2 regions of the Streptomyces yongxingensis genome follow, and region 1 is predicted to be linked to the other one. Evidence: riboswitches for the same ligand, from Rfam matches in the RefSeq annotation. Region 1 holds a riboswitch; the other holds the start of a gene.
The links. Region 1 has a riboswitch for thiamine pyrophosphate ahead of ACZ6TD_RS15565 (thiamine ABC transporter substrate-binding protein). Riboswitches for the same ligand answer to the same signal wherever they lie in the genome.
Positions count from the first base shown of each region.

Region 1 (6,785 bases):
GCGTCGCCGGATCGGTCACCACCTCGGCGATCCGGCCGAACCGCCACCGTCCGCCGACGCGCAGCCCCCGGGCGACGATGGCGGCCACGGGATAGGCGAAGAAGACCGCGAAGAAGGCGAGCGGCACCGCCATCAGGGCGAGCCGGAGGGCGGTCGCGCGACGGCCGCCGTTGCCCGCCCTGTCGGCCTTACGGTGGCCGTCGGCCTTCTTACGGTTCTCGCGGGGCTCTACAGGACCAGCGAGGACCATGTCTTGACCCACGACTCACGGTTCTTGGCGATCTTCTGCGGCGCCAGGGTGGCCGAGTCGGCGATCCTGACCCCGTATCGGGTGAACAGCTCCGGCAGCTTGGCGTCCTCGCGCGCCGGGTTGACGTACATGTTCAGCGGGACGTCCTCCTGGAACCGCTTGCTCAGCAGGAAGTCCAGCAGCGCCTTGCCGCCCTTGGTGTTGCCCGCGCCGTTCAGCAGCCCGGCGAACTCCACCTGCCGGAAACAGGTGCCCGTCGCCACCCCCGTGGGGGCCTTCGCGGGCTTGGTCTTGGCGTCGGCCACCTCGGCGGGCGGGCTGGAGGCGTAGGAGACGACGAGCGGCCGGTCGCCCTTGCCGCCGCCCGCCGAGCCGGAGAACCGGTCGTAATACGCCTGCTCCCAGCCGTCGACGACCTCGACGCCGTTGGCCCGCAGCTTCTTCCAGTAGCCCTTCCAGCCGTCGTCGCCGTACTTCGCGGCCGTGGCGAGGAGGAAGCCGAGACCGGGGGACGAGGTGGCCGCGTTCTCGGTGACGAGGAGGTTCTTGTAGGCGGGCTTGGTCAGATCGTCCAGCGTCCGGGGCGGCGTCAGCTTCTTGTCGGCGAAGTACTTCCGGTCGTAGTTGACGCAGATGTCGCCGAAGTCGACGGGGGTGACGCGGTGCTCGGCCCGGTCGAGCTGAAGGGCCGCCGGGACCTTGTCCAGCCCCTTCGCCGTGTAGGGGGTGAACAGGTCGTTGTCGAGCGCGCGGGAGAGCAGGGTGTTGTCGACACCGAAGAACACATCGCCCTGGGGGTGCCCCTTGGACAGGATCGCCTGGTTGACGGCGGCTCCGGCGTCGCCGCCGGCCTGCACCCGCACCTTGTAGCCGGTCTCCTTGGTGAACTCCTTGAGGACGGCCTTGGAGGCCGCGAACGAGTCATGCGTGACCAGGGTGACCGTCTTGGAGTCCGACCCGCTCTTGGTGTCCTCGCCGCAGCCGACGAGCGCGCTCAAGGCCAGTGAGCCGAGGAGGGCGGCCGAGATGGCACGCCGAAGCTGGCTGTTCATGGTGATACTGACTCCCTACGCCGGTATGACCCGGATCAGGTCCGAGGGTCTGCGGCCGTGCCGCACTCTCAGCGCTCTGAGCGCTCCCCTGTCGGAATGTTCACTTGTACGGACGTTCACTTCTACGACGATCGCATGATGCAACGTTGCCCAGGCACCGTATCAGCCGGTGCTCAGCGCTCCGAAGCCGCCAGCTGCCCGCAGGCCCCGTCGATCTCCTGGCCCCGGGTGTCCCGGACGGTCACCGGCACCCCATGGGCCTCCAGGGCCGCCACGAACGCCTTCTCGTCCTCGGGCCGGGACGCCGTCCACTTGGAGCCGGGCGTGGGGTTGAGCGGGATGAGGTTCACATGCACCCGGTGGCCCTTGAGCAGCCGGCCGAGCAGATCGGCGCGCCACGCCTGGTCGTTGATGTCCTTGATCAGCGCGTACTCGATGGAGATCCGGCGGCCGGACTTCTCCGCGTACTCCCACGCGGCGTCCAGGACCTCGCGCACCTTCCAGCGGGTGTTGACCGGCACGAGGGTGTCGCGCAGCTCGTCGTCGGGCGCGTGCAGCGACACCGCGAGGCGGCACTTGAAGCCCTCGTCGGCGAACCGCAGCATCGCCGGGACGAGGCCGACCGTCGAGACGGTGATACCGCGCTGCGACAGGCCGAGGCCGTCGGGCTCGGGGTCGGTGAGCCGACGGATGGCGCCGACGACGCGGTTGTAGTTGGCCAGTGGCTCGCCCATGCCCATGAAGACGATGTTGGACAGCCGGGCCGGGCCACCGGGGATCTCCCCGTCCCGGAGGGCCCGCATCCCGTCGACGATCTGGTGCACGATCTCGGCGGTGGACAGATTGCGGTCCAGCCCCGCCTGCCCGGTGGCGCAGAACGGGCAGTTCATCCCGCAGCCCGCCTGCGAGCTGATGCACATGGTGACCCGGTCCGGATAGCGCATCAGAACGGACTCCACGAGCGTGCCGTCGAACAGCCGCCACAACGTCTTGCGCGTGGTGTCGTCGTCACAGCTGATGTGCCGCACCACGCTCATCAGATCCGGCAGCAGCCCGGCGGCCAGCTTCTCGCGCGCGGCGGCCGGGATGTCGCTCCACTGAGCGGGGTCGTCGGCGTAGCGCGCGAAGTAGTGACGCGACACCTGACCCGCCCGGAAGGGCTTCTCCCCGAGGGCGGCGACGGCCTCCCGGCGCTCGGCGGGCGTGAGGTCGGCGAGATGCCGCGGGGGCTTCTTGGCCCCACGCGGCGCGACGAAGGTGAGTTCTCCGGGCTTAGGCATGGTTTTCCCAGTGTCGCAGACGTACGAAGGGCCCCGCGCCGGGAGTGGCGCGGGGCCCGTGGGCGGGCGTGGTCAGCCGCCGCCCACGAAGATCACCAGCAGCAGCCACACCACCGGCGCGGTGGGCAGCAGCGAGTCGAGCCGGTCCATGATCCCGCCATGGCCGGGCAGCAGCTTGCCCATGTCCTTGATGCCGAGGTCGCGCTTGATCATGGACTCGCCGAGGTCGCCGAGGGTCGCGCTGACCGCGGCGGCGAGGCCGAGCAGCAGGCCCTGCCACCAGACGCCGTCGTCGATGAGGAACTGCATGCACAGGGCGCCCGCGGCCATCGCGAAGGTCACCGCGCCCAGCAGCCCCTCGCGGGTCTTGCCGGGGCTGATGCGCGGGGCCAGCGGATGCTTGCCGAAGCGCCAGCCCACCGCGTACGCCCCCGTGTCGCTGACCACGGTCAGCAACAGGAAGGTCAGGACCCGCCACGGGCCGTCGTCGGTGTCGAGCATGAGCGCCACGAAAGTGGCCAGAAACGGCACGTAGAAAGCGGCGAAGACGCCTGCGGTGACATCCCTGAGGTAGTTGTCGGGCGGCTCGGTCATCCGCCAGACCAGCACCGCGAGCGCCGTAAGGGCGACCGCCACCACCGCGCCCTGGGCGCCGCGCACATAGCCGGCGACGACCATGGCGACCCCGCCGACGGCGAGCGGCACCAGGGGGACCCGGATGTCCTTGCGCTCGGTCAGCCGCGAGGTCAGCTCCCAGAGCCCGACCACCACCGCGACCGCCACCACGCCGACGAACACGGGCTTGTAGATGAAGAGCGAGGCCAGGATGATCACGCCGAGGCCGACGCCCACCCCTATCGCGGCGCGCAGATTCCGGCCCGCGCTCTTCTTGCTCTGCCCGGCGCCGGCACCGCGCGCGCCGCCGTCGGCGGAGGCCGGGTCGGGCGCGGGGTCGGGGGGCGTCGGCCGGTGCCCGGCGGGCTGCCGGGGTCCGGGCTGCGGCTCCCGCTCGTCGCGGAAGAGGGGGCCGCTCAGCCGAGCGGCCCCCCTGTCACGGTCGGCGGCCTCGCCGGAGTCGCCGCCTGCGTGGGGCACGGTGGGCATGGGGCGAGTTTGCGCCGCCTCACCCACCTCGTGCGCGGGACCCGCCGAAGAAGTGGGCACCTCCCAGCCATAGCCGGGGGAGGTGCCCTGACCGCCCGGTCCCCGGAGTCCGGCGCTTGGTTGGGCCCCCCAGGAAGAGTCGTTCATCAGACCTCGAGCAGCTCGGCTTCCTTGTGCTTGAGCAGCTCATCCACCTGCGCGACGTACTTCGCCGTGGTGTCGTCGAGCTCCTTCTCGGCGCGGCGCCCCTCGTCCTCGCCGACCTCGCCGTCCTTGATCAGCTTGTCGATGGACTCCTTGGCCTTGCGGCGGACGCTGCGGATCGAGATCTTCGCGTCCTCGCCCTTGCCCTTGGCGACCTTGATGAACTCCTTACGGCGCTGCTCGGTGAGCTCAGGGAACACCACACGGATGATGTTGCCGTCATTGCTCGGGTTGACGCCCAGGTCGGAGTCCCGGATCGCCTGCTCGATGTTGCGGAGCGCGGTCTTGTCGAACGGCGTGACCACGGCCATCCGCGGCTCCGGCACCGAGAACGACGCCAACTGATTGATCGGCGTCAACGCACCGTAGTAGTCCGCCACGATCTTGTTGAACATCGCCGGGTGCGCACGCCCGGTGCGGATCGCGGCGAAGTCCTCCTTGGCGACCACAACGGCTTTCTCCATCTTCTCCTCGGCCTCGAGGAGGATCTCTTCGATCACCACTTGCTCCTGGTGTTATCAGTAAGCAGAGCCTCGCCCCTGCGTGCGTCTTCTCCTGCACGGTGTCCGACCGGCAGGCCGTTGTCCATCCCCCGTTCGAGCCGTCAGGCCCGGGAGCCCTGGTCGCTCACAAGCGTGCCGATCTTCTCACCCTTCACCGCACGGGCGATATTTCCTTCGGCCAGGAGCTCGAAGACGAGGATGGGCAGCTTGTTGTCCCGGCAGAGGGTGATCGCGGTGGCGTCGGCGACCTTGAGGTCCCGGGTGATCACCTCGCCGTACTCCAGCGCGTCGAACTTCACCGCGTCGGGGTTGCGGGCGGGGTCGGAGTCATAGACCCCGTCCACGCCGTTCTTGCCCATGAGCAGGGCCTGCGCGTCGATCTCCAGCGCTCGCTGGGCCGCGGTGGTGTCCGTGGAGAAGTACGGCATACCCATACCCGCGCCGAAGATGACCACACGCCCCTTCTCCAGATGGCGCACCGCACGCAGCGGAATGTACGGCTCCGCGACCTGGCCCATGGTGATGGCGGTCTGGACCCGGGAGTCGATGCCCTCCTTTTCCAGGAAGTCCTGGAGGGCGAGACAGTTCATGACGGTTCCGAGCATGCCCATGTAGTCCGAGCGGGCCCGGTCCATACCGCGCTGCTGCAGCTCCGCACCGCGGAAGAAGTTACCGCCGCCGATGACGATGGCGATCTCGGCGCCGTCCCTGACCACGGCGGCGACCTCGCGGGCGATGGCGTGCACGACATCGGGGTCGACACCGAGTCCCCCGCCTCCGGCGAACGCCTCGCCGGACAGCTTCAGCAGGAAGCGACCGTGTGGGGCCGCGCCGTGCGCCTTCTTGTCATCGGCGGCCTGTTTGGCGTCCGCGCCGTGATTCATTGGAGATCTCCTCGTGCACATACGAAGAAGGCCACTGCCGGACGGGTCCTGTTACGACCTCTGCGGCAATGGCCTCCTCGTCACATCTGCGGCCGACCGGTCGACGGTTGGCTGCCTACGACCCTATCGGGGTCGCCGGTCATTCGCTGCTCGGCTCAGACACCGACGCGGAAACGGGCGAAGCGCTTGAGCGAGACACCGGCCTCGTCCAGGATCTTCTGGACGGACTTCTTGTTGTCCTTGGCGAACGGCTGGTCCACCAGCACGTTCTCCTTGAAGAAGCCGGTGACGCGACCCTCGACGATCTTCGGCAGGGCGCCCTCGGGCTTGCCCTCCTCGCGGGCCGTGGCCTCGGCGACCCGGCGCTCGTTCTCGACCGTCTCGGCCGGGATCTCGTCGCGGGTGAGGAACTTCGGGGCGAAGGCGGCGATGTGCTGCGCGACGTCCTTGGCGACCGTGGCGTCTTCCTTGTCCAGCTCGACCAGGACGCCGACCTGCGGCGGCAGGTCCGGGCTGGTGCGGTGCATGTAGGCCGCGACATAGCCGCCGGAGAACTGCGCGAAGCGGTCCAGGACGATCTTCTCGCCGAGGGTCGCGTTGGCCTCGTCGACGAACGCCTGAACGGTCTTGCCCGCCTCGATCTCGGAGGCCAGCAGGGTCTCCAGGTCGGCCGGGGAGGTCTTGGCGACGTGGGCGGCGATGGCGTCGGCGACGGCCACGAACTTGTCGCCCTTGGCCACGAAGTCGGTCTCGCACTTCAGCTCGACCAGGACGCCGGAGGACTTGTCGTCCGCGATGAGGGAGACGACAGCACCGTTCTCGGCGTTGCGGCTCTCACGCTTGGCCACGCCCTTCTGGCCCTTGACGCGCAGGATCTCGACGGCCTTGTCGACGTTGCCCTCGGCCTCGTCCAGCGCCTTCTTGCAGTCCATCATGCCGGCGCCGGTCAGCTCACGGAGCTTCTTGACGTCAGCGGCGGTGAAGTTCGCCATGATCTGTGAATCTCTTCTCGAAAGTCGAAAGCTCTACGGGTGAACGGCGGGGGCGGCGCCACAGGCACCGTCCCCCGCCGTCATACACCGTCTGAGTGACGTCTGAGTGGTCAGCCCTGCTCGGTGCCCGCGGCGGGGGCCTCGGCCGGCTTGGCGTCCTCGGCAGGCTTGTCCGCGGCGGCCTCGGCGGCCTCGGCGGGCTTGGCGGCGTCCTCGGCGGGCTTGTCCGCGGCGGCCTCGGCCGGCTTGGCCTCGGCCTCGTCGGCCTTCTTCTCGCCCTCGAGCAGGTCGCGCTCCCACTCGGCGAGCGGCTCGCCCGCGGCCTTGTCGGCCTTCTCGTCACCGGTGGCGGCACCGGAACGGGCGATGAGGCCCTCGGCGACGGCGTCGGCGATCACCCGGGTGAGCAGGGTGACGGAGCGGATCGCGTCGTCGTTGCCCGGGATCTTGTAGTCGACCTCGTCCGGGTCGCAGTTGGTGTCGAGGATCGCGACGACCGGGATCCGGAGCTTGCGC
Region 1 is NZ_CM145717.1:3,747,233-3,754,017, forward strand. It holds gene ACZ6TD_RS15560 (ABC transporter permease) at 1-133, opposite strand, end outside; gene ACZ6TD_RS15565 (thiamine ABC transporter substrate-binding protein) at 229-1,302, opposite strand; TPP riboswitch at 1,298-1,402, opposite strand; gene rlmN (dual-specificity RNA methyltransferase RlmN) at 1,476-2,582, opposite strand; gene ACZ6TD_RS15575 (phosphatidate cytidylyltransferase) at 2,655-3,833, opposite strand; gene frr (ribosome recycling factor) at 3,833-4,390, opposite strand; gene pyrH (UMP kinase) at 4,495-5,277, opposite strand; gene tsf (translation elongation factor Ts) at 5,433-6,269, opposite strand; gene rpsB (30S ribosomal protein S2) at 6,380-6,785, opposite strand, start outside.

Region 2 (6,785 bases), 4.2 Mb from region 1:
GATGTCGACCGGCCGGCCCTTGCTGACCACGATCGACACCGGCGTCTCGGGCCGGCGCACGGAGTCGGGGGCCGGGCTGGTGGAGAGGACCGAGCCCTGGGCCGTCTCACTGCTGAAGCGGCCGGTGACCTTGCCGACCGTCAGCCCCTGGTCCGCGATCTTCCGCTTGGCCTCGGCGAGCGGCATGCCCACCACATTGGGCACCTCGGCCCGCGGCCGCCCCTGGGAGACCCGGATGGTCACGGTGCCGGTGTCGCGGACGCGCTCGCCCGGGCCGGGCTTGGAACCGATGACCTTCCCCTTGGGGACGACATCGCTGTACTCGTTGACGACCTTCACATCGAGACCGGCGCCGTGCAGCTTCTTCTCGGCCTCCGCCTGGGGCTTCCGCAGCACCGGCGGGACCTCGGTGAACTGGCCGGCGCTGATGTACCAGACGCCGACGCCGAGGGCGATCGCCAGCAGCACCCCGGCGGCGATCGTCACGATCCCGCGGCGCGGCAACCGGCCCCGGCCGCCGCGGCCGCCCCGGCGGTGCCCCTCCTGGCGGGGCGGTTCCGGGGGCAGCTCCAGACGGCTGGTGTGGTTGAGCTGGTCCTGGTCGTCGCCGGCCGCCGCCGGGCGCGGAATCACCGCCGTACGGTTCTCGGACCCGGCCGAGACGTCCTCCTTGGCCTGCGGCGGCACCGCGTCCAGCTGGTCGTCGGTCAGCGCGGCCCGCACCGCTCGGGTCGTGCTCAGCAGCGCGACGGCGTCGGCGGGGCGCGCCTCGACGGCGCGCGCGGTGGCCGAGGCCACCAGCGCGTCCAGCTCCGGGGCGACCCCGGGCGCGACGGCCGAGGGCGGCGGGACGTCCTCGTTCAGATGCTGATAGAGGACCTGCGCCGGGGTGCTGCCACCGTGCGGCTTGGCGCCGGTCAGCATCTCGTACAGCACCACACCGCAGGCGTAGACATCGGCGCGGGTGTCGGCCGTGCCGTGCTCGATCTGTTCGGGCGCGAGATACGAGACGGTGCCCAGGACGCTGCCGGTGGAGGCGCTGGTGTTGCTGTCCACCGCCCGGACCAGGCCGAAGTCGGCGACCTTGACCCGGCCGTCGTCCCCGATCAGCACGTTCTCGGGCTTCATGTCGCGGTGGACGAAACCGGCGAGGTGGGCCGCGCCGAGCGCGGCCAGCACCGGCTCCAGGATGTCCAGCGCGGCGCGCGGATGCAGGGCCCCGCGCCCGCGGAGCACATCGCGCAGGGTGCAGCCGGAGACGTACTCCATGGCCAGATAGACATGGCCGCCGTCCGCTCCCTGGTCGTAGACGGCGACCACATTGGCGTGCGCGAGTCTCGCGACGGACTTCGCCTCCCGGATGAAGCGCTCGACGAAGGCGGCGTCGGAGGCGAGGCTCTGATGCATCACCTTCAGGGCGAGCACACGGTCCAGCCGGGTGTCGACGGCCCGGTAGACCGTCGCCATCCCGCCAACGGCGATGCGCGCCTCGATGCGGTAGCGGCCGTCGAGCTCCTGCCCGACGAGGGGGTCCTGGAGGGTCGTATCCACGGGGGAAGTCTACGAGGCGCCGATATCGGCCAGGACCGGCCGCCCCAGGTGGGGCGGGTACTGCAGCGGAACGGTGACACCGGCGGGTCAGTTGTGCGACGCGGCGGCGATCGCGGCCAGCTCCTCCAGCGCCGAGGTCCAGGACAGCGTGGCGTACTCGGCGTGCTTGGCCTTGGCGTCGTCGGGGACGGCCAGGGCGCGGATGCCGCTCTCCGCGAACCGCAGCCGGGTGCCCCGTCCCTCGGGCGAGAGCGCGAACTCCACGAGGGTGGCTTCGCCGGGGTCCGAGGGGGCGTGATCGGGCTCCAGGGCCAGCCGGAAGCGGAAGAGGGCGTCCGGGACCGCCCGCTCGACCTGGCCGTGGAACTCTCCGTGCTCGTCCCAGCGGAACCGGAGCCGCCCGCCGGGGTGCGGATCGATCTCGCAGCCGCCGGGGGCGTACCAGGCGCGGATGTGCTCGGGCGTCGTCAGCACCCGCCACACCCGGTCGATCGGCGCCGGTACGTACACCTCGCGCTCGATCCGGTCGTCCACGGTCACGGTCACGGCGACCACCTCCGGGCTGTGGGCTGCTCCCTCCCTCCACGGTAGGGCCCCGCGGGGCCCGGACACCGGGCGGCCGAAGGCCCGGGACGTCAGCCGAAACGCCCAGGACGTCAGCCGAAGGCCCAGGACGTCAGCCGAACGTCCAGGGCCTGGCCGAACGCCCAGGGCCTAGCCGAAGGCCGGGCGCTCGGGGTCCAGGGCGGCCAGGCCCTCGGCCGGGCTCGACGCCTCGGCGAAGTGGCGGCGCGGGATCCGGCCCGCCCGGTGGGCCAGCCGGCCCGCCTCCACCGCGTGCCGCATCGCCCCCGCCATCAGCTCCGGCTCCTGGGCCCGGGTGACGGCCGAGGCGAGCATCACCGCCGCGCACCCCAGCTCCATGGCCAGCGCGGCGTCCGACGCCGTGCCCGCGCCCGCGTCCAGGATCACCGGCACGGTGGCGCGCTCGGTGATCAGCTGGAAGTTGTGCGGATTGCGGATGCCGAGCCCGGAGCCGATCGGGGAGCCGAGCGGCATGATCGCGGCGCAGCCGACGTCCTCCAGCTTCCGGGCCAGGACCGGATCGTCGTTGGTGTACGGCAGGACCGTGAACCCGTCGTCCACCAGGGTCTCGGCGGCGTCCAGCAACTCGATCGGATCGGGGAGCAGGGTGCGCTCGTCGGCGACCACCTCCAGCTTGACCCAGTCCGTGCCCAGGGCCTCCCGGGCGAGGCGGGCGGTGAGCACGGCCTCACCGGCGGTGAAACACCCGGCGGTGTTGGGCAGCGGGCGGATCCCGTGCCGGTCGAGCACGGAGAGCACCGACCCCTGCACCGTGGGGTCGAGCCGCCGCATCGCGACGGTCGTCAACTCGGTGCCCGAGGCCAGCAGCGAACGCTCCAGAATCTCCAGACTGGGCGCGCCGCCCGTGCCCATGATCAGCCGGGAGCCGAAGTCGGTCCCGGCGATGGTGAGCGGATCGGGCGCGGTGAGCGACGCCCGGTCGGCGGCGCCGTGGGCCGTCGTGGCATCGGGGGCGGCTGTGACCGCTGTGGCGGGTGTGGCGCTCGTGGTGGTTGTGGTGTTTGTGGTGGTCGTGGTGGGAGCCATGGGCGGATCAGCCTCCTTGGACCGCGGTGAGGACCTCGACGCGATCACCGTCGCCGAGCGAGGTGGCGGACCACTGGGTGCGCGGGACAACCGTCTCGTTGACGGCGGCGGCGACACCCGAGGGCGCCTGGGTGAGGGTCGCGACGAGCCGGTCGAGCGTGGTGCCCTCGGGCACCTCCCGGGGCTCGCCGTTCACGGAGACGGTCATGTGTGCTGCTCCTGTGCTGGGGAGTGCGCGGCGTCGGGGACACCGGAAGAGGGCGCTGCCGAGCTGGGCGAGGAGGCGGCCGGGACCGCCGAGGCGTCCGCGGGGGCGGTCGGGGGTGCTCCGGCGTCCGAGGGGGACGTGAAGCGCTGGGGGGTGAACGGCTGGGCCTCCGGCGGGAGTTCGCCGCTGGTGAGGGCCTCGGCCATGACATCGCCGGTGATCGGGGCGAGGAGCACGCCGTTGCGGAAGTGGCCGGTGGCCAGCAACAGCCCCGGCAGCGCGGTCGGGCCGAGCATCGGGGCGTTGTCGGGGGAGCCGGGGCGCAGCCCGGCGCACGTCTCCACCAGCGGCAGTTCGGTGATGCCGGGCACCACCTCATGGGCGTCCCGCAGCAGTTCGTACACCCCGCCCGCAGTGACCGTGGTGTCCCAGCCCAGCTCCTCGCTGGTCGCGCCGATGACCAGCTCGCCGTTCTCGCGCGGCACCAGGTAGACCGGCCCGCCGCGCACCACGGCCCGTACGGTGCGGGAGAGGAACGGCGCGTACCGCTCGGGCACCGACAGCCGCACCACCTGCCCCTTGACGGGCCGTACGGGCGGCAGGACGTCCTCGGGGACGCCCGCGAGCCGTCCGCTGAGGCTCCCGGCGGCCAGTACGGTCCGCTCGGCGGCCAGGCGCGTACCCCCGGCCAGCTCGACCCCGGTGGCGCGGTCGCCGTCCAGCAGCAGCCGCTCCGCGCGGTCGCGGTGGAAGGCGACTCCGGCCCGCTCGCACGCGGTGAGCAGCGCCGCCGTCAGCCGCCGCGGATCCACCTGGTGGTCACCGGCGACGCGCAGCCCGCCGTGCACACCCGGCGAGAGCATCGGCTCCAGCCGGCGGCATTCACGCCCCGTCAGCCACTCGGACTCCAGCCCGAGCCCCTGCTGGAAGGTGTGGAGTTCGCGCAGCTGAGCGCGGTCGTCGGCGTCGAACGCGACGGCGAGCGTGCCGCACGCGCGATGGCCCACGTCCTGGCCGCCGGCCTCCTCCAGCTCCGCCACGAAGTCCGGATAGCGGCGTGCGGAGGCCATATTGAGGCCGAGCAGGGTCTGCTCGCCGTAGTGCAACTCGGTGACGGCCGCCAGCATCCCGGCCGCGACCCAGGCGGCTCCGCCGCCGGGCGCCGGGTCGACGAGCGCGGTACGCAGCCCGCGCTGGGCCGCCCGCCAGGCCGTGACCAGCCCGATGATGCCGCCCCCGATGACGAGGGCGTCATGGCGTCCGCCGGGTGGCGGCCCGCCTGATGTGTGAGGTCCGTCGTCAGGACCTGGTGCGTGCGTGGACACGCTGCCCCTCCCTTCGCCGGCATGACCCGGATCAGGTTCGTACGGTCGGAGGCCGTTCCAGCCTCCCTCTCAGCCCGGTACGCCCGGGCTCCCGCGAGTGCTCTGCCCCGCCACCCTAGTACGTGCCCCGAATCACCCGAAAGAGCGGCCATACACCAGGGACCCCAGCCTTCCGGCACGTCTGACCCCAGCCCTCTGGCGTGTCCGCCCGAGCCTTCCGGCATGTCCGTCCCCAGCCCTCTGGCGTGTCCCGCCCGAGCCCTCCGGCACGTCCGTCCCCAGCCCTCTGGCGTGTCCCGCCCGAGCCCTCCGGCACGTCCGTCCCCAGCCCCTGGCGTGTCCCATCACAGCCCCCCGGCGCGTCGCAACCTCGCCCGGCGGTTCCCCATCCAGCCCCTCCAGGGGCACCTCCCAGCGGTAGCTGGGGGAGTTCGAGGGGTGCGGGGTCCGGGGCGGAGCCCCGGCGGGGGTCCAGGGGGCGCAGCCCCATTGTTTCGGGAAGGGGCGGGGTGGGGGCTCACCGCCGGAGGCGCCCACAACCCGCACCGACCCCCCGTCCGACCCCCCGCTCTGTGTCCGACCTCTCGTAAGCCGCTCTCCAGTCCGCCCCACCAGCCGCAATACAGTGATCGTGTGAGCGATGAGACGACGACGAAGCCGTCCTCGAACGACGCCGGACAGCGCGTGGTGATCGTCGGAGCGGGCATGGCGGGCGTGCAAACCGCCGTCGCGCTGCGCGAACAGGGCTGGACCGGGGAGATCGTCCTGCTGGGCGCGGAGCCCCACCAGCCCTACGACCGGCCCCCGCTGTCCAAGGCCGTACTGCTAGGAAAGGCCGAGGGCTCGACGCTCGACGTGGACTTCGCCGGGCTCGGCATCGGCCTGCGGCTCGGCGTCCAGGTCACCGGCCTGCGCCCGGACAAACGGCTCGTCGAGACCGCGACCGGCCAGCTCCCGTACGACGTCCTGGTGCTCGCCACCGGCGCCGAGCCGATCCCGCTGCCGGGCAGCGAAGAAGAGCCCGGCGTCCATCTGCTGCGCACGCTGGACGACGCCGAGCGGCTGCGCCCGGTGCTCGCCCGGCAGCGCGAGATCGCGGTCGTGGGGGCGGGCTGGATCGGCGCGGAGTTCGCCACCGCGGCGCGCGAGGCGGGCTGCGCCGTGACCGTCGTCGAGGCCGCGGACCGGCCGCTGGCGGGCGCGCTCCCGGCCGAGGTCGCGGCCCCCATGGCGGCCTGGTACGAGGACTACGGCGCCCGGCTGGTCACGGGCGCCCGAGTGGCCTCCGTCGACGAGAGCGGGCTGCTGCTCGGCGACGGCACCCGGCTGCGCGCGGGCGCGGTGGTCGTCGGGATCGGGGCCCGGCCCGCCACGGACTGGCTCGCGGGCTCGGGCGTGGAGCTGGCCGAGGACCGGTCCGTCGCCGCCGACGACCGGCTGCGCACCTCCGCGCCGGACGTCTACGCGGTCGGCGACTGCGCCTCCTTCCCGTCCGCCCGCTACGGGACGCGGCTGCTGGTGCACCACTGGGACAACGCGCTCCAGGGGCCGCGCACCGTCGCCGCCAACGTGGTGGGGAGCCGGACGGCCGCCCACTTCCCCGGTGTGGTCTACGACCCGGTGCCGTACTTCTGGTCCGAGCAGTTCGGGCGCTTCGTGCAGTACGCCGGGCACCACTCGGAGGCCGACGAGTTGGTCTGGCGCGGCGATCCGGCCGGTGCCGCCTGGTCGGTGTGCTGGCTGCGCGAGGGCGCCCTGGTCGCCCTGCTGGCCGTCGGCCGTCCGCGCGATCTGGCCCAGGGGCGCAAGCTGATCGAGCGCGGCGCCCGGCTGGACCGGACGCGGGCCGAGGACCCCTCGGTGCCGCTGAAGTCGGCCGTCCTCTGACCGGCGGGCCGACCGCCGGTCGGCCGCCGGCCGGGGCGTCCGGGGCGGGGCGGGCGGCCCGCGCGGCGGGCGCCCGGCTACCCACTGTCAGTCCCAGATGGCAGGCTTGTTCCGTGACCGAGATTGACGCAAAGATCGATGCTCTCGTCCCCGCCTGGCTCACCCTCCCCGACGTCGCCGAA
Region 2 is NZ_CM145717.1:7,973,379-7,980,163, forward strand. It holds gene pknB (Stk1 family PASTA domain-containing Ser/Thr kinase) at 1-1,551, opposite strand, end outside; gene ACZ6TD_RS34195 (SRPBCC domain-containing protein) at 1,639-2,097, opposite strand; gene ACZ6TD_RS34200 (thiazole synthase) at 2,266-3,009, opposite strand; gene thiS (sulfur carrier protein ThiS) at 3,191-3,391, opposite strand; gene thiO (glycine oxidase ThiO) at 3,388-4,632, opposite strand; TPP riboswitch at 4,708-4,821, opposite strand; gene ACZ6TD_RS34215 (NAD(P)/FAD-dependent oxidoreductase) at 5,422-6,603, shown strand; gene ACZ6TD_RS34220 (Rv2175c family DNA-binding protein) at 6,717-6,785, shown strand, end outside.
Region 2: it holds a riboswitch for thiamine pyrophosphate, as region 1 does, so the genes downstream of both, thiO (glycine oxidase ThiO) here and ACZ6TD_RS15565 (thiamine ABC transporter substrate-binding protein) in region 1, are expected to answer to the same signal.